4 regions of the Streptomyces sp. NPDC085931 genome follow, and region 2 is predicted to be linked to each of the others. Evidence: riboswitches for the same ligand, from Rfam matches in the RefSeq annotation. Region 2 holds a riboswitch; each other region holds the start of a gene.
The links. Region 2 has a riboswitch for cobalamin ahead of ACIGAN_RS22610 (prenyltransferase/squalene oxidase repeat-containing protein). Riboswitches for the same ligand answer to the same signal wherever they lie in the genome.
Positions count from the first base shown of each region.

Region 1: linked by a shared signal. The riboswitch ahead of ACIGAN_RS15150 (energy-coupling factor ABC transporter permease) and the one ahead of ACIGAN_RS22610 (prenyltransferase/squalene oxidase repeat-containing protein) in region 2 are both predicted to bind cobalamin.
Region 3: linked by a shared signal. The riboswitch ahead of ACIGAN_RS24365 (ABC transporter substrate-binding protein) and the one ahead of ACIGAN_RS22610 (prenyltransferase/squalene oxidase repeat-containing protein) in region 2 are both predicted to bind cobalamin.
Region 4: linked by a shared signal. The riboswitch ahead of ACIGAN_RS11675 (ribonucleoside-diphosphate reductase subunit alpha) and the one ahead of ACIGAN_RS22610 (prenyltransferase/squalene oxidase repeat-containing protein) in region 2 are both predicted to bind cobalamin.

Region 1 covers NZ_JBITSK010000006.1:389,382-396,465, forward strand. Annotated here, with positions in the region: gene ACIGAN_RS15120 (alpha/beta fold hydrolase) at 1-86, opposite strand, end outside; gene ACIGAN_RS15125 (maleylpyruvate isomerase N-terminal domain-containing protein) at 147-803, opposite strand; gene ACIGAN_RS15130 (amidinotransferase) at 976-2,142, shown strand; gene ACIGAN_RS15135 (ATP-binding cassette domain-containing protein) at 2,130-3,017, opposite strand; gene cbiQ (cobalt ECF transporter T component CbiQ) at 3,014-3,763, opposite strand; gene ACIGAN_RS15145 (energy-coupling factor ABC transporter substrate-binding protein) at 3,770-4,138, opposite strand; gene ACIGAN_RS15150 (energy-coupling factor ABC transporter permease) at 4,135-4,830, opposite strand; cobalamin riboswitch at 4,860-5,045, opposite strand; gene ACIGAN_RS15155 (serine/threonine-protein kinase) at 5,124-6,650, opposite strand; gene ACIGAN_RS15160 (VOC family protein) at 6,914-7,084, opposite strand, start outside.
Region 2 covers NZ_JBITSK010000010.1:188,463-195,546, reverse strand. Annotated here, with positions in the region: gene ACIGAN_RS22630 (ECF transporter S component) at 1-290, opposite strand, end outside; gene ACIGAN_RS22625 (ABC transporter ATP-binding protein) at 287-1,945, opposite strand; gene ACIGAN_RS22620 (CbiQ family ECF transporter T component) at 1,942-3,009, opposite strand; gene ACIGAN_RS22615 (SCO2322 family protein) at 3,002-3,634, opposite strand; gene ACIGAN_RS22610 (prenyltransferase/squalene oxidase repeat-containing protein) at 3,631-4,842, opposite strand; cobalamin riboswitch at 4,953-5,094, opposite strand; gene ACIGAN_RS22605 (SAM-dependent methyltransferase) at 5,226-6,041, shown strand; gene ACIGAN_RS22600 (DUF5753 domain-containing protein) at 6,085-6,990, opposite strand.
Region 3 covers NZ_JBITSK010000012.1:2,689-9,772, reverse strand. Annotated here, with positions in the region: gene ACIGAN_RS24370 (FecCD family ABC transporter permease) at 82-1,134, opposite strand; gene ACIGAN_RS24365 (ABC transporter substrate-binding protein) at 1,131-2,150, opposite strand; cobalamin riboswitch at 2,221-2,411, opposite strand; gene ACIGAN_RS24360 (CoA-binding protein) at 2,494-2,922, shown strand; gene ACIGAN_RS24355 (4-hydroxybenzoate 3-monooxygenase) at 2,988-4,211, shown strand; gene ACIGAN_RS24350 (ArsR/SmtB family transcription factor) at 4,333-4,692, opposite strand; gene ACIGAN_RS24345 (cation diffusion facilitator family transporter) at 4,755-5,855, shown strand; gene ACIGAN_RS24340 (YbaK/EbsC family protein) at 5,857-6,414, opposite strand; gene ACIGAN_RS24335 (helix-turn-helix domain-containing protein) at 6,458-7,030, opposite strand.
Region 4 covers NZ_JBITSK010000005.1:104,845-111,928, reverse strand. Annotated here, with positions in the region: gene ACIGAN_RS11690 (GntR family transcriptional regulator) at 1-668, shown strand, start outside; gene ACIGAN_RS11685 (DUF3311 domain-containing protein) at 814-1,080, shown strand; gene mctP (monocarboxylate uptake permease MctP) at 1,077-2,705, shown strand; cobalamin riboswitch at 2,891-3,061, shown strand; gene ACIGAN_RS11675 (ribonucleoside-diphosphate reductase subunit alpha) at 3,183-5,546, shown strand; gene ACIGAN_RS11670 (ribonucleotide-diphosphate reductase subunit beta) at 5,546-6,553, shown strand; gene ACIGAN_RS11665 (hypothetical protein) at 6,466-6,708, opposite strand; gene ACIGAN_RS11660 (GlxA family transcriptional regulator) at 6,802-7,084, shown strand, end outside.

The DNA of each region.
Region 1 (7,084 bases), on a different contig from region 2:
TCACAGCCGAACCCGTGTGCCAGGAGAAGCACCGGGGCGTCCTCGGGACCGGTGACGTTCACGTGGTTCCTGCGGCGGATGTCCATACCGGCCATGCTCCCACCTCGTCCGGAAAGGATCGACGGCGGCCCTCGCAACAGGCGTTTTCAGCCGAGGAACAGCGGGAGGCGGCCGGCCAGCTCCCCGAGCGCGGCCCGCTCCGCCTCGGCCGGCGCCCGCCTCCCCGTGCCGATCAGCAGCGCGTCCACGTCGGAGAACGAGGCGGGGAAGGCGCCGCCCGCGATCCGCTCCAGCAGCTCGCGGGCCCGCGTGAGCGTCGCCGCCGGGGGCTGCCGGGGGTCCGGGAGGTGGGCGATCAGGTCCAGGTGGTGCAGCGTCCACTCCAGCACGTACACCGAGAGGTAGTCGGCCACCGTGAGGACCTCGTCGCGGGTGCCGACCCGGCCGGCCGGATCGGCGAGCCGGGCGGCGCGGCCGGCGGCGGAGCCCACGTCGTCCAGGTGGAACTTCAGCAGGTGCGGCTCCTGGTAGGCGGCGGCCAGCCGCACCGTCAGCGCGTCGAGCGGGTCCTCGCCGGTCGGCGGGGTGTCGGAGACCTCCCAGTAGGTCACCGCGTCCCGGGTCGGCTCCCGGTCGGACGGGGTGGCGAGGGTGATCAGGACGTCCTGCGCGTCGATGACCAGGTGGCACACCAGGTCCCGCACCAGCCAGCCGGCGCAGCCGGACGGCCGGGTGAAGTCCTCGTCGGTCAGGTCGGCGACGGCCGCGCGCAGCGCCGCCCAGGAGGTCGAGAAAGGATCCACCTCGGCAACGTAGTGAAGTGCCCGAAGGCGGGCAACCGTATTGCACGGCCGGCCCGCCCGCGCGGGTGCCGGAGCCCCCGTGCGACGGCTGAGGGCACACTCCGGCGGGCCGCCCCGCGCCGTGCCACAGCGCGGCGTGCCACCGAAGCGTGCGACCGGAAGAGTGGTGAGCATGGCGGTCACAGAGAGCCCCGGTACGGTCACCGCCGCCGACGCGGCCGTGCAGCACCCCGCCCCGGCCGGCCCCGGCGCGCAGGACCTGGCCCGGCCGGTCAACTCGCACAACGAGTGGGATCCGCTGGAGGAGATCATCGTCGGGCGTCTGGAGGGCGCGACGATCCCCTCCGGCCACCCGGTGGTCACCTGCAACGTGCCGCCCTGGGCCGGGCGCCTGCAGGGGCTCGCCGCGGGGCTGCGCTATCCGCGGCTGCTGGTCGAGCAGGCCCAGCAGGAGATCGACGCCTTCGTCGCCCTGCTGGAATCCCTCGGGGTCACGGTCCGCCGTCCGGACGCGGTCGACCACAAGCGCCGCTTCGGCACACCCGACTGGTCCTCACGCGGCTTCTGCAACACCTGCCCGCGGGACAGCATGCTGGTGATCGGTGACGAGATCATCGAGACGCCCATGGCCTGGCCGTGCCGCTACTTCGAGACGCACTCCTACCGGCCGATCCTCAAGGACTACTTCCGGCGCGGCGCGCGCTGGACGGCGGCGCCCAAACCGCAGCTGACGGACGAGCTGTTCGATCCGGACTTCCGGGTCCCGCAGGACGGCGAACCGATGCGGTACATCCTCACCGAGTTCGAGCCCGTCTTCGACGCGGCGGACTTCGTCCGGGCCGGGCGCGATCTGTTCGTGACGCGCAGCAACGTCACCAACGCGATGGGCATCGACTGGCTGCGCCGCCACCTCGGCCCCGAGTACCGCATCCACGAGATCCCCAGCCGCTGCCGTACGCCCATGCACATCGACACCACGTTCGTGCTGCTCGCCCCCGGCAAGGTGCTGATCAACCCCGAGTACATCGACCCCGACCACCTCCCCGACGTCCTCGACTCCTGGGACGTGCTGGTCGCGCCCGAACCGGACCCGATCGACGAGCGGCTGCTCAAGGTCACCTCGATGTGCGGCAAGTGGCTCAGCATGAACGTGCTCATGGTCGACGAGAAGCGGGTCATCGCCGAACGGCACCACACCGGCATGCTGCGCGCCCTGGAGCAGTGGGGCTTCGAGCCGATCCCCTGCGACCTGCTGCACTACGCACCCTTCGGCGGCTCGTTCCACTGCGCGACCCTGGACGTGCGGCGCCGCGGCACGCTCCAGTCCTACTTCGACTGACCGCGCCGGGACACCACGCCCGGGGCCCCGGCCGCCCCCGGCCGCCCGGTGGCCAGGGCGGCGAGTTCGGCGGGCGTGCGCGGCCCCGGGTCCGTGCCGGCCAGCAACCCCTGGGCGCGCAGCAGTTCGGCCGCGGCGGCGCCCCACGGCAGCCGCAGCCCCGCCGCGCGCAGCAGGTCCGTGCGGGCCAGCACCGTGGGCGCGGGGCCGGTGCGGACGCCGGACGGGGTGAGCAGCGCCGCGTCGTCGGCCCAGGCCAGCGCGAGATCCACGTCGTGGGTGGCCATCACCACCGTGGTGCCGGTGGCGCGGAGCCCGTCGAGCGTGGCGAGGAGCCGTTCCTGCCCGTCGGGGTCGAGTCCGGCCGTCGGCTCGTCGAGGATCAGGACCCGGGGCCGCATGGCGACCGCGCCCGCGATGGCCGTGCGCTTGCGCTGCCCGTAGGAGAGCAGGTGCGTGGGGCGGTCGGCCAGGGCGGTGATGTCCAGGGCGGCGAGCGCCTCCGCCACCCGCGCCCGCACCCGGGCGTGGTCCAGGCCGAGATTGAGCGGACCGAACGACACGTCCTGCTCGACCGAGGCGGCGAACAGCTGGTCGTCCGGGTCCTGCACCACCAGCTGCACGGTCGTGCGCAGCCGGGTCAGGCCCTTGCGGTCGTACGTCACCGGCTGCCCGTCGACCGTCAGCCGGCCCTCGTGCGGCCTCAGTCCGCCGCTCAGCAGGCGCATCAGGGTCGTCTTGCCGCTGCCGTTGCGGCCGAGCAGCGCCAGCGCGCGCCCCTCACGGATGTCGAAGTCGAGGCCGCTGAGCACGGGCGGGCCGTCCTCGTAGCCGAAGGACGCGCCGCGCAGGGCGACGAGGGCGGGCTCGCTCATGTCAGCGGCCTTTCCAGGACGAAGGTCAGGACGGTCAGCGCCACGAGCAGGGCACCACCGGCGGCCGTGAAGCGGGCGGAGACCCGGGCCTGCGGCACCAGCACGCGCAGGGTGCCGTCGTAGCCGCGCCCGGCGAGTCCGGCCTGCAGGCGGGCGGCACGGTCGAAGGCCCGCACGAACGCGGTGGCGCCCAGACCGGCCAGGGAGCGCCATTCCGCGGCCCGGCTGGTGTGGCCGAGCCGCGCGGCCTGGGCCTCCCGGACGCGGCGCACGGTGTCCAGCAGCAGGAAGCTCATCCGGTACGTCACCAGCGCCACGTCGACGACCGGCGCGGGCACCCCGGCCCGGACCAGCCGCGGCAGCAGATCGGACAGGGGGGTGGTGAAGGCGAACAGCAGCACGCCCAGGGAGGCCGCCGAGGTGCGCAGCAGCAACTCCCCGGCCCGCACGGGACCGTCACCGGCGAGGGAGACGAAACCGTCCGGGCCGCCGATCCGGACCAGCAGCGGGAGCGCGCCGGTGACGCAGAAGCCCAGCGGCACCCGGTAGGCCCGCCACAGCCGCCGGCCCGGCACGCCCGCCGGCCCCAGCAGCAGCGCCAGGGCCGTCACCAGCACCAGCGCCGCGCCCGGCCAGGGCGGCAGCGAGATCGCGAGCACGGTGAGACCGAGCCCGAGCACGGCCTTGTCCACGGGGTGGCGGCGGCGCCAGCGGCTGCTGTGCGCCGCCGCGTCGATCGGCAGCACCCGGGCTCAGTCCCGGCCGTCGGCGGGCTTCCCGGCCGCGCCGGCGGGCGCGCTCCCGGCTTCCCGCTCCAGCGCGCGCTGTTCGCCCTGGCGCCGTCCCCGGCGCAGGCCGAAGTAGTAGGCGAGGACACCGGCGCCGAGCGCGGCCTGGAGGGAGAACAGGGCCGACTCGATCTCCCCGGACGGCGGTTCGTACAGCGGGGAGAACCACGGCTCGTAGTCCGGCTCGATCTCGGTGATCGCGGTCTCGGCCTCGCCGTCGGCGCCCGCGAACGGCTCGTCCTTGTGGTCGCCGAGGCCGAGGGCCAGCGGCAGCACCGCCAGGGCGGCCACGACGAGCAGCAGCAGCAGGTTGATCCTCGTGTTCCGGCTCATCGCGCCACCGCCTCCGTCCGGGCCTCGCGCGCGCCGGACAGCACGCCCAGCCGGGACAGTTCACCCTTGCTGGACTGCACCAGCAGCCGCATCACGAGCACCGTCAGCAGCCCTTCGCTGACCGCGAGGGGGAGCTGGGTGACGGCGAAGATGGACCCGAACTTGCCGAGCGCGCCCAGGAATCCGCTGCCCGGGTCGGGGAAGGCGAGCGCCAGCTGCACGCTGGTGACGCAGTAGGTGGACAGGTCGGCGACGAACGCCCCGCAGAACACGGTCACCATGAGCGGCACGCCGTAGCGGCGCAGCAGCCGGTAGACGGCGTAGCCGGCCCAGGGCCCGACGATCGCCATGGAGAAGACGTTGGCGCCGAGCGTGGTGAGCCCGCCGTGCGCCAGCAGCAGCGCCTGGAACAGCAGGGTGATGGTGCCCAGCACCGCCATCACGGGCGGCCGGAACAGGATGGCCCCCAGACCGGTGCCCGTGGGGTGCGAGCAACTGCCGGTGACGGACGGCAGTTTCAGCGCCGACAGGACGAACGTGAAGGCACCGGAGGCTCCGAGGAGCAGGGTGCTCTCGGGGTGCTCGCGCACTTCACGGGTGAGTGACCGGACTCCGTGGACGACGAACGGCGCCGACGCGACGCCCCAGGCGGCCGCGTGCACCGGAGGCAGAAAACCCTCGGCTATGTGCATGGCTCAGCAGACCCTCTCCAGCACCTCGTGGATGGTTGACGCGCCTTGGCCGGTCTCCTGGCTGACGGGTACCACCGCCCGGACTCCGCCTTCCCGGGTCACGAGGACCCAGTGGCTGCCCGCGAGGGCCGGAGCCGGACTTCCCGATTCACAGTGGCGAGGGCCGCACCGGCATCACACCGGATTTCCCGTTCACCAAGGCGTGGTGACAATAAGGCCGCCGTAAGGGCGATGACAAGCCGCCCCAGGGGGCGCGCGAGGGGGCGCCCGCTCGCACACCGGCGCAGGCCCGCTCAGTCGTCTCCCTCGGCACCGTCGTCGTCCGCGTCCTCCCCGCCGTCCGCCGGGACCTGCGCAGGCCGCTGCCCCGGCTGCTCCACCTGTTCCACGCCGCCCGCGCCCGGCTCCCGTGCCGGGCTCGACGGGCCGGGCGTCGGCTCGGCCGGGCCCGGGGCGGCGGGCGCCTCGGGGGACGGGGTGACATCGCCCACGGTGCCGGCGGCCGGCGTCGCGCCGCTCCCCGCGGTGGACGTCACCGGTCCGGCGGAGGCCGCGGACCTCGGCTCCGCGGGGGCCGCCGGACTGCTCGCGGACGGGGAGGCGTCGGGTTCGGTGCCCTTCGTCGCGGTGTCCTCGGGCGCGAACCACACCATGCCGAGGTACATCGCCGCGAGGAACAGGGCCGCGGCGGCGGCCGTGACCGCCAGACGCGACCGGCCGTCCGAGCCGCCCCGCGCACGGTTGGCCGCCCCGCCCCGCGCCCGACTGCCCGTCCCGCCCAGGGCGCGGGTGCCCGGCCCGCCCTGCGGACCGCTGCCCGTCCCGCCGCGCGGCGCCGCGCGGCGGGCCCGCCCGCCCGGGGCGGTGCGCGACCCCGTGGGCAGCGCGTACGTGACCGGGGCGCCGGTCCCGGCCGGTGCGTGGGCCCCCGGGACCGGGGACGGCGCCGGGGAGGTCGCCGGGGACGCGGCCGCCGGCAGCGGCTCGGGCCGGCCCTGCCAGGCACCGCCGGCGAACCACTCGGCGGCCTGCTGGGCCGACGGCCGGTCCTCGGGCTGCTTGGCGAGCAGCCCCAGCAGGTAGTTCTCGAACGCCGGCGGCAGACCGGCGACGCCGAGCTCGCGGGGCGGCACGGGGGCGGCGTCGAGATGCTGGTGCAGGAGCGCGACGGCGGTGTCGGCCTCGAACGGCGGGCGGCCGCTGAGCAACTGGTAGAGCACGCAGCCCAGGGAGTACATGTCGGAGGCGGGGCCGGCCGGCTTGCCCAGGGCGCGCTCCGGCGCGAGGTAGAGGCCGGTGCCGACGATCTGCCCGGTCGCGGTGAGCGCGGCGCCGGGGTCGTCGAGGAAGCGGGCGATGCCGAAGTCGCCGATCTTCAGGGTGCCGTGGTGGTCCAGCAGGAGGTTGGCGGGCTTGATGTCGCGGTGCACGATGCCCTGCCCGTGCGCGGCGGCGAGCCCCGCGGCGGCCTGGGCGGCGAGGTCGGCCACCCGGCCGGCCGGGAGCGCGCCCGACGCGGCCAGCACCCCGGCGAGGCTGTCGCCCTCGACCAGCTCCATCACCAGGTACAGCCGGTTGTCGTACTCGCCGAAGTCGAGCACGCCGACCAGGTTCGGGTGGTTGAGACGCCCGGCGGTCTGGGCCTCCAGGCGGAACCGGGAGGCCGCCGTGGCGTCGGTGTCCTGGGGCAGCAGCAGCTTGACGGCCACCGCTCGGGCGAGCGTCTCGTCGTAGGCCCGCCAGACCTCCCCCATTCCACCGCGCCCGATCTCAACATCCAGCCGGTAGCGGCCCGCTAGCAGCACTCGTCCTCGTCTCATGCAGGTGGGAAGTTCGTTGCCGCGGCCCGAACTCCCCGTGGTCGCACGGGGATTGGTGGGGTGCCACAGCCGACCCAGGATACTGGCGCCGGATGATCATTGTGCTCAGCGGCGGTGACCACCCACGGTACGGCCCCTCAAGAGCCGGGGCGCGCGCGACGTATCCCTCCGCGCCGGCGCGGAGGCGCTGCGTGACCGCATCATCCGGGAAGCCACGCCGGACGACACATGTGCGCACGACAGGCAAGCGGCGCGCGGGCCCCTCACCCCTCGGCCGGGGTGAGCAGCACGAAGTCCGCGTTCGCCGGGTCCAGGCAGACGGCCAGGCGGCCCACGCCCTCCGCGTCCTCCGGCCCCATCTGCACGCTGCCGCCGTTCTCCTCGACCCTCGCCACGGCGGCGTCGCAGTCGTCCACGGCGAAGACGGGGTGCCA
Region 2 (7,084 bases):
GCGCCGATCGGCCGCAGGGCCGCCCCCGCCGCGGCCAGCACGCCGAGCATCGCCACCGCCTTCGGGCCCAGCCCCGACTCCGAGATCGTCGCGGCCACGACCGCCACCAGCAGCACCAGCAGACCCGCGAAGAGCCAGGGCGCGTCCTGCGCGTGCGCGCTGATCCGCGAGTCCGGCGGCGCGAGGAAGGGCCAGCCGAAGCCGGCCACCCCGACGGCACCGACCAGGACCAGCGCGGCGACGGAACGGGGGCCGAGACGGACGGCCCGCGCCTGCCGCTGCCCGCTCACGCGGCGTCCTCGGGGCCGAGGGCCGCGCGGACCTGGGAGACCGTGAGCCACTGCTGCGGGGCCAGGATCTTGGTGACCTGCGGGGCGAAGGACGGGGAGGAGACCACGACCTCCGCCGTCGGGCCGTCCGCGATCACCTCGCCCTCGGCGAGCAGCACGACCCGGTCGGCCAGCTCCGCCGCCAGTTCCACGTCGTGCGTCGCCAGCACGATGGCGTGGCCCTCGGCGGCCAGGCCGCGCAGCACCGCGACCAGCCGGGCCTTCGCCGCGTAGTCCAGACCGCGGGTCGGCTCGTCCAGCAGGAGCAGCGGCGGCCGGGCCGTCAGCACGACGGCCAGGGCCAGCGCGAGCCGCTGCCCCTCCGACAGGTCCCTGGGGTGCGTGTCGTCGGCCACGCCCGGCAGCAGGTCCGTGACCAGGGCCCGGCAGGTGCCGGGGGAGGCGCCCGCGTCCTTGTCGGCCGCGGCGCACTCGGCGGCGACGGTGTCGGCGTAGAGCAGGTCACGGGGCTCCTGCGGGACCAGGCCGACCTTGCGGACGAGGTCCTTGGGGGAGGTGCGGTGCGGGACGGCTTCGCCGAGGCGGACGGTTCCCGAGCTGGGGGTGACCAGGCCGACCAGTGAGTTGAGCAGGGTGGACTTTCCGGCGCCGTTGCGGCCCATGAGGGCGATCGTCTCGCCGGGGGTGATGGTGAGGTCGACGTCGCGGAGGGCCCGGACGCGGGCGCGGGTGACGCAGAGGGCGTGGAGTGCGCCTACCGGGGTGGGAGCTGCCGAGCGTTCGCGGGTGCGGGTGGGCTGTGGCTTCTCGCGCAGTTCCCCGCGCCCCTGAGGGGCGTCGTTCTCCAGTCGGCGTCTGAGGTCTGCCGCCCTGCGCCTGGCGTCGCGGACCGTCATCGGCAGCGGGGTCCAGCCCGCCAGCCGGCCCAGGGCCACCACCGGCGGGTACACCGGCGAGACGGCCATCACCTCGGCCGGGGCGCCCAGCACGGGGGCGGCGCCCGGGGACGGCAGCAGGACGACCCGGTCGGCGTACTGGATGACGCGCTCCAGGCGGTGCTCGGCCATGAGGACCGTCGTGCCCAGGTCGTGCACCAGCCGCTGGAGGACCGCCAGGACCTCCTCGGCGGCCGCCGGGTCGAGCGCGGAGGTCGGCTCGTCCAGGACCAGGACGCTCGGGTGCGGGGTGAGCACCGAGCCGATCGCCACCCGCTGCCGCTGGCCGCCGGAGAGCGTGGCGATGGGCCGGTCGCGCAGACCGGCGAGGCCGAGCAGGTCGAGGGTCTCCTCCACGCGGCGGCGCATCACGTCCGGCGCGAGACCCAGCGACTCCATGCCGTAGGCCAGTTCGTCCTCGACGGTGTCGGTGACGAAGTGGGCGAGCGGGTCCTGGCCGACCGTGCCCACCACGTCGGCCAGGTCACGCGGCTTGTGGGTGCGGGTGTCGCGGCCGGCGACCGTGACCCGGCCGCGCAGCGTGCCGCCGGTGAAGTGCGGGACGAGACCGCTGACCGCGCCCAGCACGGTCGACTTGCCCACCCCGGACGGGCCCGCCAGCAGGACGAGTTCGCCCTCGGGGACCTCGAAGTCGATACCCCGGACGGTCGGCGCGGCGGCCCCGTCGTACGTGACGGACACGTCCTCGAAGCGGATCACGACGGCTCCTTGGGATCGGGGGCGGCGAACGCGGGCAGCAGGCCGAGCAGGACGGCCGCCGCCGGCCAGAGGGGAAGAACCGGCGCCACGAGCGGGACCACGCCGGGGTGCAGGGCGGCGGGATCGCGCACGGAGGCGAGCGTGAGCAGGACCGCGACCGCCACGCCCGAGGCGACGACCAGCCAGGCGCGCACGTCCCAGCGGTCCGGGCGGTAGCGGGTGCGCAGAGAGCGGCGGCCGCCCAGCCTGAGTCCCGCGAGGGCGGCGACGGCACCGGCCAGGAGCACGGGCACACCGTAGGTGCCGCCCTCGGCCGTGAGCAGCCCGTACGTTCCCGCGCAGACGCCGAGCAGGCCGCCGAGGGTGAGGGCGGCGGTGGTCCGGCGTACCGCTGCGGGCACCCGGGCCGAACGGCCGTAACCGCGGGCGTCCATCGCCGCGGCGAGGGAGACCGAGCGTTCCAGGGCGCCCTCCAGGACGGGCAGGCCCACCTGCAGCAGGCCCCGGACGCCCTTGTCGGGGCGGCCGCGCAGCCGGCGGGCGGCGCGCAGGCGCTGGACGTCGGCGATGAGGTTCGGGGCGAAGGTGAGGGCCACGACCACCGCGACGCCCGTCTCGTACAGCGCGCCCGGGAGGGACTTCAGCAGACGCGAGGGGTTGGCCAGGGCGTTCGCGGCGCCCACGCAGATCAGCAGGGTGGCCAGTTTCAGGCCGTCGTACAGGGCGAAGACCACGGCCTCCGCGGTGACCGCGCCGCCGAGGCGGATGCCCTGCGCCCAGACGGGCAGCGCGACCTCGGGCAGGGTGAACAGGGTGTGCGTACCCGGAATGGGGGAGCCGAGCAGCACCGCGAAGCACAGCCGGATCAGCAGCACGGCCAGGCCGAGTTTCACGAACGCGCCGTAGGAGCGGGACCAGGGGGTGTCCGGGCGGCGCGTGGCCACGACGTACGCGGAGACGGCGACGAGCAGGGCGAGCAGCAGCGGGTTGGTGGTGCGGGTGGCCGCGGTGCCGAGGGCCAGGGCCCACAGCCACCAGGCGCCGGGGTGGAGCGAGCTACCCACGCCGGCGCGCCTGCCAGAGGGCCGCCCCGCCCAGGAGCACCACCACGCCGACGCCCGCCACCAGGCCGAGGGACGGGCCGTCGTCCGGCTGCTCCCGCTCCCCGGCCGCCGGGCCCTTCTTCCGCTGCGCGACCGGCTCGCCGCAGCCCCGCTCCGGGTAGCCGGCGATCGCGCACAGCAGGGCGTTGGTGTCGTAGCGCAGCGGCCCGGCCACCGCGGCCAGGGCCTGCGCGGTCGTCGCCTCGGGGGAGACCCGGGCGCAGGCCGTGCGCGCGGCGGGCGGTTCCTCGCCCTCGGGGGCGTCCGCGGGGGTGCCGAAGTCCAGGACCAGGGCGACGCGTTTGGTGCCGTCCCGGGCGGGTGTCCTCGCGCAGATCTCCGCGAAACCGGCTCGGCCGCGCGGCCGGGCCGCGTCGGCGGAGTCCTCGCTCACCGCGAAGCGGAAGCCCTGGACGGCACCGTCCGAGGGGCGGGCCGTGGACGGGCCCTGGGTGGCGTAGACCCAGCGGTCGCCCTCGCGCTCCCAGAACGACCAGTAGCGGTAGCCCGTGGCCTGCGCCGCCTGACCCGCGCCCACGACCAGCAGGAGCGCGGCCAGGACGAGGACAACGGCCCGCCGGATCACGGCTGCTGCTTCCGGCGGCCGGTGAACAGGAACCCGATGCCGATGCCCGCCACGAGGCAGACGCCGACGTACCACCACACGCCGAACACGGAGCCGGAGTCCTCGTCCTCATCGGCGGCCTTCGCGCCGGACTTCGCGGCGGACTGCGGGGCCGGGCCCGTCGCGTTCAGCTGCTTCACCAGGTCGGCGCCGCCGAAGTCGCGCGGGTCCGTGCCCGTCGCGTGGGCGGCGAAGATCAGCTGCGCGTAGGCGGCCGGGCCGCTCTGCGCGGCCCAGGTCGCGGAGTGCTTCGCCAGCCACCGCACGGACTCGACCGCCTGCTCGCGGTCGCCCCGCGCGGCGAGCGCGACGACCGCGTCGGCGGTGTTGCCGTAGTCGGGCTGGGGCTCGGCTCCGGCCAGGGCCGACATCAGGTGGTCGTCGTCCTCGCCGAGGGCGGAGGCGAGGTACGCGGCCCCGTTCGCCGCCGCCCGCTCCGGCGTGCGCGGCTCGGCGCAGCCCGCGCCGGACTTCTTCTCGCCGGGCTTCACCACCATGCCCTGGCCCAGCGCGCCGAGCACCCCGGCCGCCGTGGCGTCCGCGTTGGCGACCAGCTTGCCCTTCTTGTCCGGCTGGAACGCGAACGCCCCGGCGCCGTCCCCGTCGCAGGGGAGCGCGAGCTTCAGCAGCGCGTCGTAGGGCGACCGGCCGCCCTTCTCCACCCGGCCCGGCTCCTCGCCCGCGGCCGCGAGCGCGCCGATGACGACCGAGGTGGAGTTGGTGTCGCTGGCGCCGCCGGGCGCGTAGCCCCAGCCGCCGTCCTTGTTCTGCACGGACTTCAGCCAGCCGACGGCCTTGCCGGTGACGTCGTCGTGCCCGCCCAGCGCGGCCAGGGCCTGCACGGCGGCGGAGGTGGCGTTGGTGTCGAGCGGTGTCCTGTCGTCGCAGGCGGCGGCGGGGTCGGGGCGGTAGGCGGCGAAGCCGCCGTCCGCGCACTGCTGGCGCACCAGCCACTGCACGGACTTCGCGGCCGGCTTCACCCCGGCCGTGTCCTGCGCGAGCAGCGCGAGCGACTGGCGCCACACGCCGTCGTACTTCGGGTCGGAGTCGCCGTACAGGGCGGAGGGGAGCGCCCGGGACGGCGAGGGGGACGGGTCGGCGGCGGCCGGGGTGGCGGCGCCGATCACGGCGACGGCGGCCAGGACCGCGGCGCTGCGGCGAACGTTCATGATCGGCGGGTGCCTCTCCCTGTGAGGGAGCCGGGCGGCACGGGACACCCCGGCGGCTCGGCTCCGTATACCTCGACGGTGCCGTGCGCCGGCGGGCTGCCGGGCACGTGAGCCGGTCACGAACCGTGACGGGGCGATCCGGCTCACCGCCTGGTGGGGTGGCGGTTCACGGTTGCGAAGGTCAGCGCCGGAATTGCACCGGCTTCCCCCCGTACGGTGTGATGACGACCCGCTCACTGTACCCGCCCGTAGCGAACCGCCCGATGGCGGCGTCCGCAGCAGGTCCGCCGGGCAGCTAACTCCTGTGAACAGCAGTGGAGTTGATCCGCCCAGCGGTGTGGACCGGCTAACGTGGGGCTTCCCGACCACAGGCAGGAGCGTCCATGACCGAGCAGGTGGAGAACTCCGCGCAGGAGCCGTTCGACAAGATCGACACCTCGGTGCCGCACTCGGCCCGGATCTGGAACTACTGGCTGGGCGGCAAGGACAACTACGAGGTCGACCGCGTCGCCGGTGACGCGTTCCGGGAGATCTTCCCCGGCATCGAGACCGGCGCCCGCGCCGCCCGCTACTTCCTCGCCCGCGCCGTCCGCCATCTCGCCGCCGAGGAGGGCATCCGGCAGTTCCTGGACATCGGCACCGGACTGCCCAACGTGGACAACACCCACCAGATCGCCCAGAGCGTCGCCCCGGAGAGCCGGATCGTCTACGTCGACAACGACCCGCTGGTCCTCGCCCACGCCCGCGCGCTGCTCACCAGCACCCCGGAGGGCGTCACCAACTACGTCGACGCCGACCTGCGCCGGCCGGAGACGATCATCCGGGAAGCCGGCAAGACCCTGGACTTCGACCGGCCCGTCGCGCTGATGCTCATGGGCATCCTGGGCCACATCGAGGACCATGACGAGGCCCGCTCGATCGTGCGGCAGCTGGTGGACGCCCTGCCCTCCGGCAGCTTCCTCGTGAGTTACGACTCCACCGACACCAGCGAGGAGTACGTCCGGGCCATCCATCAGTACAACGAGGGCGGCTCGGTCCCCTACATCCTGCGCAGCCCGGAGCAGATCGCGCGCCACTTCGACGGACTGGACCTGCTCGAACCGGGCGTGACGTCCTGCTCCCGCTGGCGCCCCGACGCGGCGGCCCTGGGGCTGCCCGCCGAGGTGCACCAGTACGGCGGAGTGGCCCGCAAGGCCTGAGCGGCCGCCCCGGCGTCGCGGCCGCCGGGCGGTCCGCCGGCCGTCAGGTCTCCTGGAGCACGCGGTGCAGGATGGTCGGAGTCTCGTCCGGTGACTCGGCTTCGACCACCAGCCGGTTCATGGCGTCCCAATAGCGCTCGATCTCCCCGGGCTTGTCCGGGTACAGGGCGGTGGTGAGCTTCTCCACGTAGACCATGTCCGGCAGTTGCCCGCCGGGCAGGCGCAGGATGGTCACCGGGCCGCCCTCGGCCGCGTGCCCGCCGGAGGTGAACGGCAGGATCTGCAGCGTCACCTGCGGCAGCCGGCAGGCCTCGATGAGCTGCCTGAGCTGGGCGCGCATCACCCGGATCCCGCCCACCGGACGGCGCAGCGCCGCCTCGTCGAGCACGGCCCACAGCCGGGTCGGCGGCTGCCGGTACAGGATGCGCCGGCGGGTCATCCGCAGCGCGACCCGGCGCTCGATCTCCGCCGGTCCGGCGTCGGGGTGGGCGACCCGCAGGGAGGCGCGGGCGTAGTCGGGGGTCTGCAGCAGACCGGGCACGCGCTGCACCTGGTAGCAGCGGACCAGGGTCGCCGCCTGCTCGGCCCCGAGGTAGGTCTGCATCCACGGGGGCACGACATCGCTGTAATAGCGCCACCAGGCCGGGGTGTTGGCCTGCTCGGCCAGGGCCAGCAGGGTGGCGCGCTCGGCCTCGTCGGTGACGCCGTAGAGGGTGAGCAGGTCGGCGACGTCGCGCAGTTTGAAGCCGTGGCGCCCGGCCTCCATGCGGCTGATCTTCGACGAGGAGGAGCGGATGGCCTCCCCGGCGTCCGCGCGGCCGATGCCCCGCTCCTCGCGCAGGCGCCGCAGCCGGGCGCCCAGCACCAGCCGCGGCACCATGGGCCCGGCCGACCGGGCGTCCAGCGCCCCGCCCCCGGTCGTGACGGATGCGGCCTCTTCGGTGCCCATGGCATCTCTCCCGGTGCGAGCGTTGCGTCGGACCATCCTAGAGGGCGCAGCACACCATCAAATGCCGCGCGGCGGCGGACAGTTCACCGGATCC
Region 3 (7,084 bases), on a different contig from region 2:
GCTCGAGCCCTTCGCCCCGCGCCTCACCCGCGCTGCGCCCGGCCCGGCGGTCGGCGGCCCCCGCTCCCGCTCCCGTCCCGCTCACCGCGTCCTCCGGGTCCGGTACAGCACGGCCACGAACGCCGGGACCCCGATCAGCGAGGTCACCACGCCCACCGGCACCTCCCGGGGATCCAGGACGGTCCGGGCCAGCGTGTCCACCCACACCAGGAACACCGCACCGGCCAGCGCCGTGACCGGCAGCAGCCGGGCGTGCCCGGGCCCGGCCAGCGCCCGGGCGGCGTGCGGCAGGACCAGCCCGACGAAGCCGATCGCGCCGGCCGAGCTGACCAGCGCGGCCGTGAGCAGGGCCGTGACGCACAGCAGCACCAGGCGGGTGCGGGCCACGGACACCCCGAGCGCGGCCGCCGCGTCCTGGCCGAAGGCGAAGGCGTCGAGGGTACGGGCGTAGGCGAGGCACACCACCAGGGCCACGGCCAGCACCGCCAGGCACAGCCACACGTCGGTCCAGCCGACGCCGCCGAGGGAGCCCAGGAGCCAGAACAGCACGCCCCGGGTCGTCTCGGCGTCGGCGGAGGTCATCACCACGAAGGACGTGAGCGCCGAGAACAGCTGCATGGCGGCGACCCCGGCGAGGACCACCCGGTCGGTGCTGCCGCCCAGGGTGTGGCTGAGCAGCAGGACCAGCGCGAAGGAGACCAGCGCCCCGATGAAGGCGCCCGCGGAGACGGAGACGGCACCGCCGCCCGCGCCGAGCACGACGACGAGGACCGCGCCGGTGGAGGCGCCCGAGGAGACCCCGAGCACGAAGGGGTCGGCGAGCGGGTTGCGCAGCAGCGACTGCATCACCGCCCCGCACACGGCGAGTCCGGCTCCGCAGACGGCGGCGAGCAGGGTGCGCGGCAGCCGCAGCTGCCAGACGATGCCGTCCCGGATCGGTGTCAGGCCGGAATGGCCGAGGCCGAGATGGGCGGCCACCACGGACCACACGTCACCGACCCCGATGTCGGCGGGGCCGATGGTGATGGCGATCGCGAGGGAGGCGGCGAGTGCGACAGCCCCGGCCGCGCCCAGGGCGAGCCCGGCCCCGCGGCGGGACCGGGCCCCGGCGTCCGGAAGGCCCGGGGCGGTCACTTCACCAGGCCGAACCGGCGCAGCCCGGCGGCGACGCGCTCCACGCCCTCCACCGTGCGGATGGTCGGGTTCATGGCCTGGCCGCTGAGCAGCACGTACCGCTTGTGCCGGACGGCGTCCATGTTCTTCGTGGCCGGGTTGGACTCCAGGAAGGCGATCTTCTTCGCGGCCGACTCGGCGGTCTGCGACGTGCGGGTCAGGTCGCCGATGACGAGGACGTCGGGGTCGCGGTCGGCGACCGTCTCCCAGTTGATCTGCGGCCACTCCTGGTGTGTGTCGTCGAAGACGTTCCTCGCGCCGAGGGAGCGGGTGATGATGCCGGGCGCCCCGCAACAGCCCGCCATGTAGGGCGACTCGGAGTTGGCGAACCAGTACAGGAGGGTCACGTCGGAGGCGTCGACCCCCGCGGTGGCCTTCTCCATCCGCTGCCGGAGGGAGGCCACGAGCTCGTCGCCGCGCTCCTTCACGCCGAAGACGGCCGCGAGGTCGCGCACTTCCCCGTAGACCGCGTCCATGCCGAGAGCCTTGTCGCGGGCGCCGTCACCGCCGCCCGAGTTGTCCTTGCCGGCGCAGTCGGACGGGGAGACGTAGGTCGGGACGCCGAGCTTTTCGAACTGCTCGCGTGTGGCGACGCCGCCCTGGCCGAGGGTGGAGACGAAGGAGGCGGTGACGAAGTCCGGGTCCGCGTCCAGGACCCGCTCGAAGGAGGGGGTGCCGTCGGCGATGCGCGGCACGCGCGCGTTGTCCTTCTCCAGTCCCTTCAGCACGGGGTCGGTCCAGGTGGCCGTGCCCGCGAGGCGGTCGGCGAGGCCGAGGGGGAGCAGGATCTCGGTGCTGCCCTGGTCGAGGGAGACGGCGTGCCGGGGCGGGGCGCCGACCCGCACCTCGTGGCCGCAGTTGACGAGGGTGGCCGCGGCGGCCTTCGCTGGGGCGGGCTCGGCGTCGCCGCAGCCGGTCAGGAGCAGGGAGCCGGCCGCGAGCAGCACGGCGGCACGGGCGGGTGGGGCGAGGGGCACGGGGAACCAGTCCTCAGTCGTCGAGGGCCCGATCGCGGAGCCCGGTCGTACGGTGCTCCCCCGCCGCGCACCGGCCGCGGGGGCCGCCAGCAGGTCTTCGGACTCGGGTTCACCCGGAGCGGAGCGCCTTCCCGGACGTCCGTGCCGGAGTCCAGTGGCCGAGGCCCCGCCCGTCCCCCTCACCGCTGCGCGTCAGTTCCGGATTTCCACCGGATTCCCTGACCCACGTACATGGGTTCGACTGGCCTCGGCAAGCTATCACGGCGGTTCGCGGGGAATCAGCGCGCGCCCCGCGTCGTTGCCCGGACAGCAGTTCAGCCACGACGTTCCGAGGAGGCCGCCGGTGTACGGCGACGACGCAACGGTCCGCAGGATTCTCGACGAGCTCGGCGACACCTGGGCCGTGGTGGGCCTGTCGTCCAACCGGCAGCGCGCGGCGTACGGCGTCGCGGCCGTGCTCCAGCGCTACGGCAAGCGGGTCGTGCCGGTGCATCCGAAGGCCGAGCCGGTGCACGGCGAGCAGGGGTACGCGAGCCTGGCGGACATCCCCTTCGACGTGGACGTCGTGGACGTCTTCGTCAACAGCGAGCTGGCCGGAGCCGTCGCGGACGAGGCGGTCGCCAAGGGCGCCGAGGGCGTCTGGTTCCAGCTGGGCGTCGTCGACGAGGCGGCTTTCGAGCGGACCCGGGCCGCGGGCTTGGAGATGGTGATGGACCGCTGCCCGGCGATCGAGATCCCGCGGCTCGGCCGGGGCGGCGCGCAGGGTTCCTGAGGCGCTCCCCGGACGGGCGCCCCGAACGTGCCCGTCCCCGGGCGGGGGCCTCCATAATGAGCGGCATGACCCAGCCACCGCCGCCTGCCGACTCCGGCGCCCCGCAACGCGTTCCGGTCGTCATCGTGGGCGCCGGCCCCGCCGGTCTGACCGTCGGCAACATCCTGCAGGCCGCCGGGGTGGACTGCCTGGTCCTGGAGACCGAGACGCGCAAGTTCATCGAACAGCGGCCCCGGGCCGGGGTCATCGAGGAGTGGGCCGTACGGGGGCTGGAGAAGCGGGGCCTCGCCCGCAATCTGCTGGACCGGGCGGAACTGCACACCGCGTGCGAGTTCCGCTTCGACGGGGAGCGCTACCGCTTCTCCTACGGCGAGCTGACGGGCAGCCATCACTTCGTCTACCCGCAGCCGTTGCTGGTGACGGACCTGGTCCGCGAGTACGCCGAAGTGCGCGGCGGCCGGATCGTCTTCGGCGTCCGGGACGTACGGTTGCACGACCTCGACTCCGACCGGCCCTCGGTGTCGTACGCCTGCCCGGACACGGGCGAACGGCAGGTCGTGCGCACGGAGTTCGTCGCCGGGTGCGACGGGGCGCGCGGGGTGACCCGGGCGTCGCTGCCCCCGGACCGGGTCCGGATCGCCCGGCACGACTACGGCATCGGCTGGCTGGCCCTGCTCGCCGAGGCCCCGCCGTCCGCGGACTGCGTGCTGTTCGGCTGTCACGCCCGCGGGTTCGCCGGCCAGATGCCGCGCAGCCCGGAGGTGACCCGCTACTACCTGCAGTGCCCGCCGGGCGACGACCCGGAGAACTGGCCGCACGAGCGGGTCTGGGCGGAGCTCCGGGAGCGGCTCGGGGCGTCCGGCGCGCCGCCGCTGACGGAGGGGCGGCTGATCGAGAAGCGTGTGCTGGACATGCACGACTACGTGGTCGAGCCGATGGTGCACGGCCGGCTCTTCCTGGCCGGTGACGCGGCCCATCTGGTCGCGCCCATCGCCGCCAAGGGCATGAACCTCGCCCTGCACGACGCCTTCCTGCTGGGTGACGCGCTGGTGGACCGGCTGACCCGGGGCGAGGGCGGCGGCCTGGCCGGCTATGCCCGGGCCTGTCTGCGGCGCGTGTGGGACTACCAGGAGTTCTCGCAGTGGCTGTCCGAGGTGTACCACGGCACGGCGGCGGGTGATCCGTTCCGCGCGGGCACCACGCTGGCCCGGCTGCGCCGCCTGTTCACCTCGCCCGCGGCGGCGGCCGCCTTCGCCGAGCAGTACCTGGGGACGGCCGCACGCTACTGACTTGTCGTGCGACGGCCGCACGATACTGACTCGGTCGTGCGACGGCCACGCGCTATGGACTCGGTCGTGCGACGGCCGCGCGGTCCTGACTCAGTCCTACGACGCGCCGCGCGGTCCTGACTCAGTCGTGCGGGGGACGGTCGGCGATCCGGTGGTCCGCCACGTTCAGCGCCTCGTCCACGAGCCGGCGCAGATGGCCGTCGCGGAGTGAGTAGACGACCCGGCGGCCCTCCTTGCGGGTGTTCACCAGGCCGGCCAGGCGCAGTCGGGCCAGGTGCTGGCTGACGGCCGGGCGGGCCGCCCCGCACGCCTCGGTGAGCGTCGTGACATCGGCCTCTCCCCCGCTCAGCACGTGCAGCAGGGCGAGCCGGGTCCGGTCCCCGAGCAGCGCCAGCCGTTCGGCGGCCAGCGCGAACTGCTCCTCGCCGGGGCTGCGCTGATGCGCATGGTGCGCAGATGACAGGTGCATGCGTGCGCTCATACGCACATAATGGCGCCGAGGACGCGTGCGCGTCCACTCGCCCGCACCGGAAGGGAACCCCCGTGAGCGACCGGCACGAGCACTCCCACCCGCACAGCCGCCCCCACGACCACGGGCACGCCCACGCACACGCCCACGTCCACGTCCACGTCCACGGCCGTGCGCGCGACGGCCGGCACGGCCTGCGCCACCGCCTGGCGCACCTGCTCACCCCGCACTCCCACGAGACGGCCGACAAGGTCGACTCCGCGCTGGAGTCCTCCGCGCGCGGCATGCGGGCGCTGTGGGTCTCGCTCGCGGTGCTCGGCGCGACGGCGCTGGCCCAGGCGTTCGTGGTGGCCGCCTCCGGTTCGGTGGCGCTGCTCGGGGACACGGTGCACAACACCGCGGACGCGCTGACCGCCGTGCCGCTCGGCATCGCCTTCGTGCTGGGGCGGCGGGCGGCCACGCGCCGCTTCACCTACGGCTACGGCCGGGCCGAGGACCTGGCAGGCCTGGTGATCGTGCTGACGATCGCGGCGTCGGCGGTCTTCGCCGGCTGGACCGCGGTCGACCGGCTGCTCGACCCGCGCCCGGTGGAGCACGTCCCGGCGGTCGCCGTGGCCGCGCTGGTGGGCTTCGCGGGCAACGAGTGGGTGGCCCGCTACCGCATCCGCGTGGGCCGTGCGATCGGTTCGGCGGCGCTGGTCGCCGACGGACTGCACGCCCGCACGGACGGCTTCACGTCCCTGGCCGTGCTGCTGGGGGCCGGCGGCTCGGCCCTGGGCCTGCACCTGGCCGACCCGGTCGTCGGCCTGGCCATCACGGCGGCGATCGCGCTGGTCCTGCGGGACGCGGCCCGGGAGGTGTTCCGGCGGGTGCTGGACGCCGTCGACCCGGCCCTGGTCGACCGGGCCGAGCGGGCGCTGGCCGAGGTTCCCGGCGTGCGCGGGGTGGGTGAGCTGCGGCTGCGCTGGATCGGCCACCGGCTGCGCGCCGAGGTGGCGGTCGTGGTGGACGGGGACGTCACGGTGCGCGAGGCCCACCGGATCGCCGTCGACGCCGAGCACGCGCTGCTGCACGCGGTGCCCCGCCTGACCGCGGCCCTGGTGCACGCGGACCCGGAGCCGGTCCCCGGCGAGAGCGACCCACATCTGCCGCTGGCGCACCACACGGCGGCGTAGGTCAGGCCACTCCGAGCCCCTCCACGACCTCGGCGCCCGGCAGCTCCGCGAACGCCTTGCCCGGCACCAGGAGCTTGCCCCGCCGCCGGCCGCTGCCGACCAACACGTACGGCAGGTCGACGACGGCGGCGTCCACCAGTACGGGCCAGCCCGCCGGCAGGCCCAGCGGGGTGATGCCGCCGTACTCCATGCCGGTCTCGCCGGTGGCCGTGTCCATCGGGGCGAAGGAGGCCTTGCGGGCGCCGAGCCGGCGGCGCACGGTGTTGTTCACGTCGACCCGGGTGGTGGACAGCACGACACAGGCGGCGCGGGTGGCCTCGCCGCCGCGCTTGCCGGTGACCACCACGCAGTTCGCCGACCTCTCCAGCAGCTCCCGGCCGTAGTGCTCCACGAAGGTGGCCGTGTCGGCCCATTCGGGCTCGGTGTCCACGTAGAGGATCCGCTCGGCCGGGACGCCGCCCCGCCAGTGGCGAACGGCCTCGGCGACGGGGCCGGTGAGCTGGTCGAGGCAGTCGGGGGCGGGCCGGGCGTCGTCGAAGTGTCCGATGGGTGCGCGCATGGCCGCACGCTAACAACTCGCGCCCGCTTCCGGCCCGGGTGTCTCAGGGCACGGGCGGCACCGAGACGGCCATGACCATCTCCATCGGCACCTCGCCGGTGTTGCCGTACGTGTGGGGGACGTTGGCCTCGAAGTGGACGGTCGCGCCCGCGGGGACGCGGTGCTCGACCCCGTCGACGGTGAGCGTCAGCTCGCCCGTCGTGACGTGCAGCAGTTCGGTCGTGCCGGCGGGGTGCGGGTCGGACGGGCTGCTCTCGCCGGGCATGAGCCGCCAGTCCCACATCTCCAGCGGGCCGGGCGCCTCGGTGCCGGCGAGCAGCCGGTTGTAGCTGCCGGCGTCGGTGTGCCACAGCCGCACGGCCTGCTCGGCGGGGACGACGCGGACGTTCGGGCCCTGCTCGTGTTCCAGCAGGGTGGTGATGCTGACGCCGAGCGCGTCGCCGATCTTGACGACGGTGCCCAGGCTGGGGTTGGTGCGGGCCTGCTCGATCTGGATGAGCATGCCGCGGCTGACGCCCGCGCGGGCGGCGAGCACGTCCAGGGTGAAGCCGCGCACCGCGCGCCAGTGCTTGACGCTGCGCGCCAGGGACTGGGTCAGCAGGTCGAGGTCCGACACATTCCGTCCAATATTCTGTATGACACAGTGCAACAGGATGCACTGTGGTGTGGT
Region 4 (7,084 bases), on a different contig from region 2:
ACATGACGGAGACCCAGGCGCCCGGCACGCCCGTCCCGCCCGAGCGCACCCTCGCGGCGGAGTTCGACACCTCCCGCACGACCGTGCGCCAGGCGCTGCAGGAACTGGTCGTCGAGGGCCGGCTGGAACGCATCCAGGGCAAGGGCACCTTCGTCGCCAAGCCGAAGGTCTCGCAGGCCCTGCAACTGACCTCCTACACCGAGGACATGCGCGCCCAGGGCCTGGAGCCGACCTCACAGCTGCTCGACATCGGCTACATCACCGCCGACGACCGGCTCGCCGGGCTGCTCGACATCACGCCGGGCGGACGCGTGCTGCGCATCGAGCGCCTGCGCATGGCCAACGGTGAGCCCATGGCCATCGAGACCACCCACCTCAGCGCGAAGCGCTTCCCCGCCCTGCGCCGGTCCCTGGTGAAGTACACGTCGCTCTACACCGCGCTCGCCGAGGTCTACGACGTCCATCTCGCCGAGGCCGAGGAGACCATCGAGACGTCCCTGGCCACCCCGCGCGAGGCGGGCCTGCTCGGCACGGACGTCGGCCTGCCGATGCTGATGCTCTCCCGGCACTCGCTGGACCGCGACGGCCAGCCGGTGGAGTGGGTGCGGTCGGTCTACCGGGGCGACCGGTACAAGTTCGTGGCCCGGCTGAAGCGGCCCCAGGAGTAGCCGGCCGGCGGCGCGACCGGCCCGCCGCGGCCTCCGGTTTCTTTTGGGTACCGCATTGCGGACGAGGGGTTCCGCTCCCGGCACACCCTGACCTAGATTGCCTGCGCATTGCCCAGGTGATCACTTGAGGGGACGGAGCCGCCTGATGTCGCAAGCCCCGGAAGTCAGCAGAGGGCCGGTGGTGACGCCGACGCGCGTCGTCATCGCCGTCTGTCTCATAGCGCCCTTCGTTGCCATGCTGTGGGTCGGGTCGTACGCCAAGACCGACCCGGCCTTCATCGGCATCCCGTTCTTCTACTGGTACCAGATGGCGTGGGTGCTGATCTCCACGGCGCTGACCATGATCGCCTTCAAGCTGTGGCAGCGTGACCAGCGCGCCCGCTCGGCCTCGAAGGGCGGTGCGTCGCAGTGAAGGACGGCGTGAACGGCGTCGCACTCGCCGTCTTCATCTTCTTCTTCCTGGCCGTCACGGTCATGGGCTTCCTGGCCGCGCGCTGGCGTAAGGCCGAGAACGAGCACAGCCTGGACGAGTGGGGCCTCGGCGGCCGCTCGTTCGGCACCTGGATCACCTGGTTCCTGCTCGGCGGTGACCTGTACACGGCGTACACCTTCGTGGCCGTGCCGGCGGCGATCTACGCGGCGGGCGCGGCGGGCTTCTTCGCGGTGCCCTACACGATCCTGGTCTACCCGCTGATCTTCACGTTCCTGCCGCGCCTGTGGTCGGTCTCCCACAAGCACGGCTACGTGACGACCTCCGACTTTGTGCGCGGCCGCTTCGGCTCCAAGGGGCTGTCCCTGGCCGTGGCGCTGACCGGCATCCTGGCGACGATGCCGTACATCGCGCTCCAGCTGGTCGGCATCCAGGCCGTGCTGGACGTGATGGGCGTCGGCGGCGGCGAGGACACCAACTGGTTCATCAAGGACCTGCCGCTGCTGATCGCCTTCGGCGTGCTGGCGGCCTACACGTACTCGTCGGGTCTGCGGGCGCCCGCGCTGATCGCGTTCGTGAAGGACACGCTGATCTACATCGTCATCGCGGTGGCGATCATCTACATCCCGATCAAGCTGGGCGGTTTCGACGACATCTTCGCCAAGGCGGGCGACGCGTTCAGCCAGACCAACCCGGCGACGGGTGCGCCGCGCGGTGCGCTGACGCCGCCGGAGACGGGCCAGTGGACGTACGCCACGCTGGCGCTGGGCTCCGCCCTGGCGCTGTTCATGTACCCGCACTCCATCACGGCGACGCTGTCCTCCAAGAGCCGTGAGGTGATCCGCCGCAACACCACGATCCTGCCGCTGTACTCGCTGATGCTGGGTCTGCTGGCGCTGCTCGGGTTCATGGCGATCGCGGCCGGCATCAAGGTGCAGAACGGGCAGCTGGCGATTCCGCAGCTGTTCGAGACGATGTTCCCGGACTGGTTCGCGGGCGTGGCGTTCGCGGCGATCGGCATCGGCGCGCTGGTGCCGGCGGCCATCATGTCCATCGCGGCCGCGAACCTCTTCACGCGCAACATCTACAAGGACTTCATCAAGCCGGACGCGACGCCCGAGCAGGAGACCAAGGTCTCCAAGCTGGTGTCCCTGCTGGTGAAGGTGGGCGCGCTGGCCTTCGTCCTCACCATGGACAAGACGGTCGCCATCAACTTCCAGCTGCTGGGCGGCATCTGGATCCTGCAGACCTTCCCGGCCCTGGTCGGCGGCCTGTTCACCCGCTGGTTCCACCGCTGGGCGCTGCTCGCGGGCTGGGCGGTCGGCATGGTCTACGGCACGGTCGCCGCGTACGGCGTCGCCTCGCCCACGCAGAAGCACTTCGGCGGGTCCTCCAAGGAGATCCCCGGCATCGGCGAGATCGGCTACATCGGCCTCACGGCGTTCGTGCTGAACGTGGTGGTGACGGTGGTCCTGACGTTCGTCCTCAAGGCCCTGAAGGCCCCCGACGGCATCGACGAGACCAAGCCGGAGGACTACACGGCGGACGCGGGCGACCCGGGGGTGCAGGTGGAGCTGCCGCCGGCCACGGCCGGTTCCTCGCACTGACCTCCGGGGCGCCCGGCACCGCGCCCCGCACGACGAACGACCCGCAGCGGGCCGCCGTGAGACACCTCGCGGCGGCCCGCCGTCGTTCGCCCGCGGTCCCTCGCCCGGCGCCGGTGCCACGCCCGGTGAAGATCGCGGTGAAGATCACTCTGCACACCCGCCGGCTGACCCTCTGAAACCAGTGCGACACAACATCTGGGGGTGGTCTCCGAACCCGGCACAAGATGTATGCTCATGCTCGCTGTCGCCGCAGGGGAATCCGGTGCGAATCCGGAACTGTCCCGCAACGGTGTACCCATGCCCTTATAGGCGCATGGGCGTCAGTCCGAGGACCTGCCGACGGCGCACCCGGCCACCCGGCCGGTGTGCCTGACGTCCGGGCCTCGTGGAATGGGCCGGTGGACGCGACGCCGCGTGCGCTCGTGTGCTGCCCCCTGCCCTCGACGAGGCCCCGTGCCGAGCGAGGGAGAGCCCCACGTGACCATCGCGCCAGCCGATCCGGTCTCAGCCGCCGACGAAACCGCGGAAGAAGCGCACGACGCCTCCGGTGCCGCCCTGTTGCGGACCCTCACCGAGCTGACCGCCGACCTCCCCGACGCCGACCCGGGCCGGGTCGCCGCCGCCGCCCTGCGCGGCCGGTCCGCGCGGGCGGACGAGACGGAGTTGCGCGAGCTGGCGACCGAGGCGGCCGCCGGTCTCATCTCCGAGGACCCCGCCTACTCCCGGCTGGCCGCCCGGCTGCTGACCGTCTCCATCCGCGCCGAGGCCGCCTCCCAGGGCGTCACGTCCTTCACGGAGTCGGTCGCCGTCGGCCACCGCGAGGGGCTCATCGCCGACCGCACCGCCGACTTCGTCCGGCTCCACGCGGCCCGGCTGGACGCCCTGATCGACACCGCCGCCGACGACCGCTTCGGCTACTTCGGCCTGCGCACGCTGCACAGCCGCTACCTGCTGCGCCACCCCATCACCCGCAAGGTGATCGAGACGCCCCAGCACTTCATGCTGCGCGTGGCGAGCGGCCTCGCCGAGGACGACACCGCACGGGCGGTGGACGAGGTCGCGGCGCTCTACCGGCTGATGAGCCGCCTCGACTACCTCCCCTCCTCCCCCACGCTCTTCAACTCCGGCACCCGGCACCCCCAGATGTCGTCCTGCTACCTCCTCGACTCCCCCAAGGACGAGCTGGACTCCATCTACGACCGCTACCACCAGGTCGCCCGCCTGTCGAAGCACGCCGGCGGCATCGGCATCGCCTACTCCCGCGTCCGGGCCCGGGGTTCGCTGATCCGCGGCACCAACGGCCACTCCAACGGGATCGTGCCGTTCCTGAAGACCCTCGACGCCTCGGTCGCCGCGGTGAACCAGGGCGGCCGCCGCAAGGGCGCCGCCGCGGTCTACCTGGAGACGTGGCACTCCGACATCGAGGAGTTCCTGGAGCTGCGCGACAACACCGGCGAGGACGCCCGCCGTACGCACAACCTGAACCTGGCGCACTGGGTGCCGGACGAGTTCATGCGGCGGGTGAACGCCGACGCGCAGTGGTCGCTGTTCTCCCCCGCGGACGTGCCCGAGCTGGTGGACCTGTGGGGCGAGGAGTTCGACGCCGCCTACCGGGCCGCCGAGGCGAAGGGCCTGGCGCGCAAGACGCTGCCCGCGCGCGAGCTGTACGGCCGGATGATGCGCACCCTGGCGCAGACCGGCAACGGCTGGATGACCTTCAAGGACGCCGCCAACCGCACCGCCAACCAGACCGCCGAGCCGGGCCACGTGGTGCACTCCTCCAACCTCTGCACGGAGATCCTGGAGGTCACCAGCGACGGGGAGACGGCAGTCTGCAACCTGGGCTCGGTCAACCTCGGCGCGTTCGTGGCCGACGGGGACATCGACTGGGAGCGGCTGGACGCGACCGTCCGCACGGCCGTGACGTTCCTCGACCGGGTCGTCGACATCAACTTCTACCCGACCGAGCAGGCGGGCCGCTCCAACGCCCGCTGGCGCCCGGTCGGCCTCGGCGCGATGGGCCTGCAGGACGTCTTCTTCCAGCTGCGCCTGCCCTTCGACTCGCCCGAGGCGAAGGCCCTGTCCACCCGGATCGCCGAGCGGATCATGCTCGCCGCCTACGAGGCCTCCGCCGACCTGGCCGAGCGCAGCGGCCCGCTGCCCGCGTGGGAGAAGACCCGCACGGCCCGGGGCGTGCTGCACCCCGACCACTACGACGTGGAGCTGACCTGGCCGGAGCGCTGGGCGGCCCTGCGCGAGCGGATCGCCACGACCGGCCTGCGCAACGCGCTGCTCCTGGCCATCGCGCCCACGGCCACCATCGCCTCCATCGCGGGCGTCTACGAGTGCATCGAGCCGCAGGTGTCCAACCTGTTCAAGCGCGAGACGCTCTCGGGCGAGTTCCTCCAGGTCAACTCCTACCTGGTGGAGGAGCTGAAGCGGCTCGGCGTGTGGGACGCCCGCACCCGCGAGGCCCTGCGCGAGGCCAACGGCTCGGTGCAGGACTTCGCCTGGATCCCCGAGGACGTCCGCGCGCTCTACCGCACGGCCTGGGAGATCCCGCAGCGCGGCCTGATCGACATGGCGGCGGCCAGGACCCCCTTCCTGGACCAGTCCCAGTCCCTGAACCTCTTCCTGGAGACGCCGACCATCGGAAAGCTCTCCTCGATGTACGCCTACGCCTGGAAGTCCGGGCTGAAGACCACGTACTACCTGCGCTCGCGCCCGGCGACCCGGATCGCCCGCGCCGCCCGCGCCACCGTCCCCGTGCAGGCCACCCCGGACCCCGAAGCGGTCGCCTGCTCCCTGGAAAACCCCGAGTCCTGCGAGGCCTGCCAGTAATGAGCACCCAGAACCTTCTCGACCCCGGCTTCGAGCTGACGCTGCGCCCGATGCGCTACCCGGACTTCTACGAGCGCTACCGGGACGCCATCAAGAACACCTGGACCGTGGAGGAGGTCGACCTCCACTCGGACGTCGCCGACCTCGGCAGGCTCTCCCCCGAGGAGCAGCACCTCATCGGCCGGCTGGTGGCGTTCTTCGCGACGGGCGACTCGATCGTCGCGAACAACCTGGTGCTGACGCTGTACAAGCACATCAACTCCCCCGAGGCGCGGCTCTATCTGAGCCGTCAGCTCTTCGAGGAGGCCGTGCACGTCCAGTTCTACCTGACGCTGCTCGACACCTACCTGCCCGACCCGGAGGACCGGGCGGCGGCCTTCGCGGCGGTGGAGAACATCCCGTCCATCCGCGAGAAGGCGGAGTTCTGCTTCAGGTGGATGGACTCGGTCGAGAAGCTGGACCGGCTGGAGTCACAGGCGGACCGCCGCCGCTTCCTGCTCAACCTGATCTGCTTCGCGGCCTGCATCGAGGGCCTGTTCTTCTACGGCGCCTTCGCCTACGTCTACTGGTTCCGCAGCCGCGGCCTGCTGCACGGCCTGGCCACCGGCACCAACTGGGTGTTCCGCGACGAGACGATGCACATGTCGTTCGCGTTCGACGTGGTCGACACCGTCCGCAAGGAGGAGCCGGAGCTGTTCGACGACCGGCTCCGGCAGGAGGTGACGGACATGCTCCGGGAGGCCGTCGAGGCCGAGCTGCAGTTCGCGCGCGACCTGTGCGGTGACGGCCTGCCGGGCATGAACACCGAGTCGATGCGGCAGTACCTGGAGTGCGTCGCCGACCAGCGGCTGACCCGCCTGGGCTTCGCTCCGGTGTACGGCTCGGAGAACCCCTTCTCCTTCATGGAGCTGCAGGGGGTTCAGGAGCTGACCAACTTCTTCGAGCGGCGGCCCTCCGCGTACCAGGTGGCGGTGGAGGGCACCGTCGACCTGGACGAGGACTTCTGAGCCGGAGCGTCCCCGCGGGCCTCCTGGGCCTCCCGGATCTGCCGGTCGATGCGCCTGTCGTGCATCAGGCCGAGCACGGACGGGAGGACCAGGAGGACCAGCGTCCCGAGTACGAAGACCATGGCGATGAGTGTCTGAGTCTGGTTCGTGTCCATGGACACCACTGTCGCTCCGAATGGTCCTTACCGTCAGTGGCAGTACTGCCGCAGACCCTCGAATTACTGCCAACGGTGCGGCACACTGGACGCATGCTGCAGAACGTGGCCGTCGCCCTGCTCGACGGTGTGACCCCCTTCGAACTCGGCGTGGTGTGCGAGGTCTTCGGCACCGACCGCAGCGACGACGGCCTGCCGGTGTACGACTTCGCCGTCGCCTCGGCCGAGGGCCCCGCCCTGCGCATGGCCTCGGGCTTGTCACTCCAGGTCGAGCACGGCCTGGAGCGGCTGGAGACGGCCGACCTCATCGCCGTCCCGGCCGGGGACGGCTACTCCACGCGCACCTTCCCGCCGGAGCTGCTGGACGCCCTGCGCC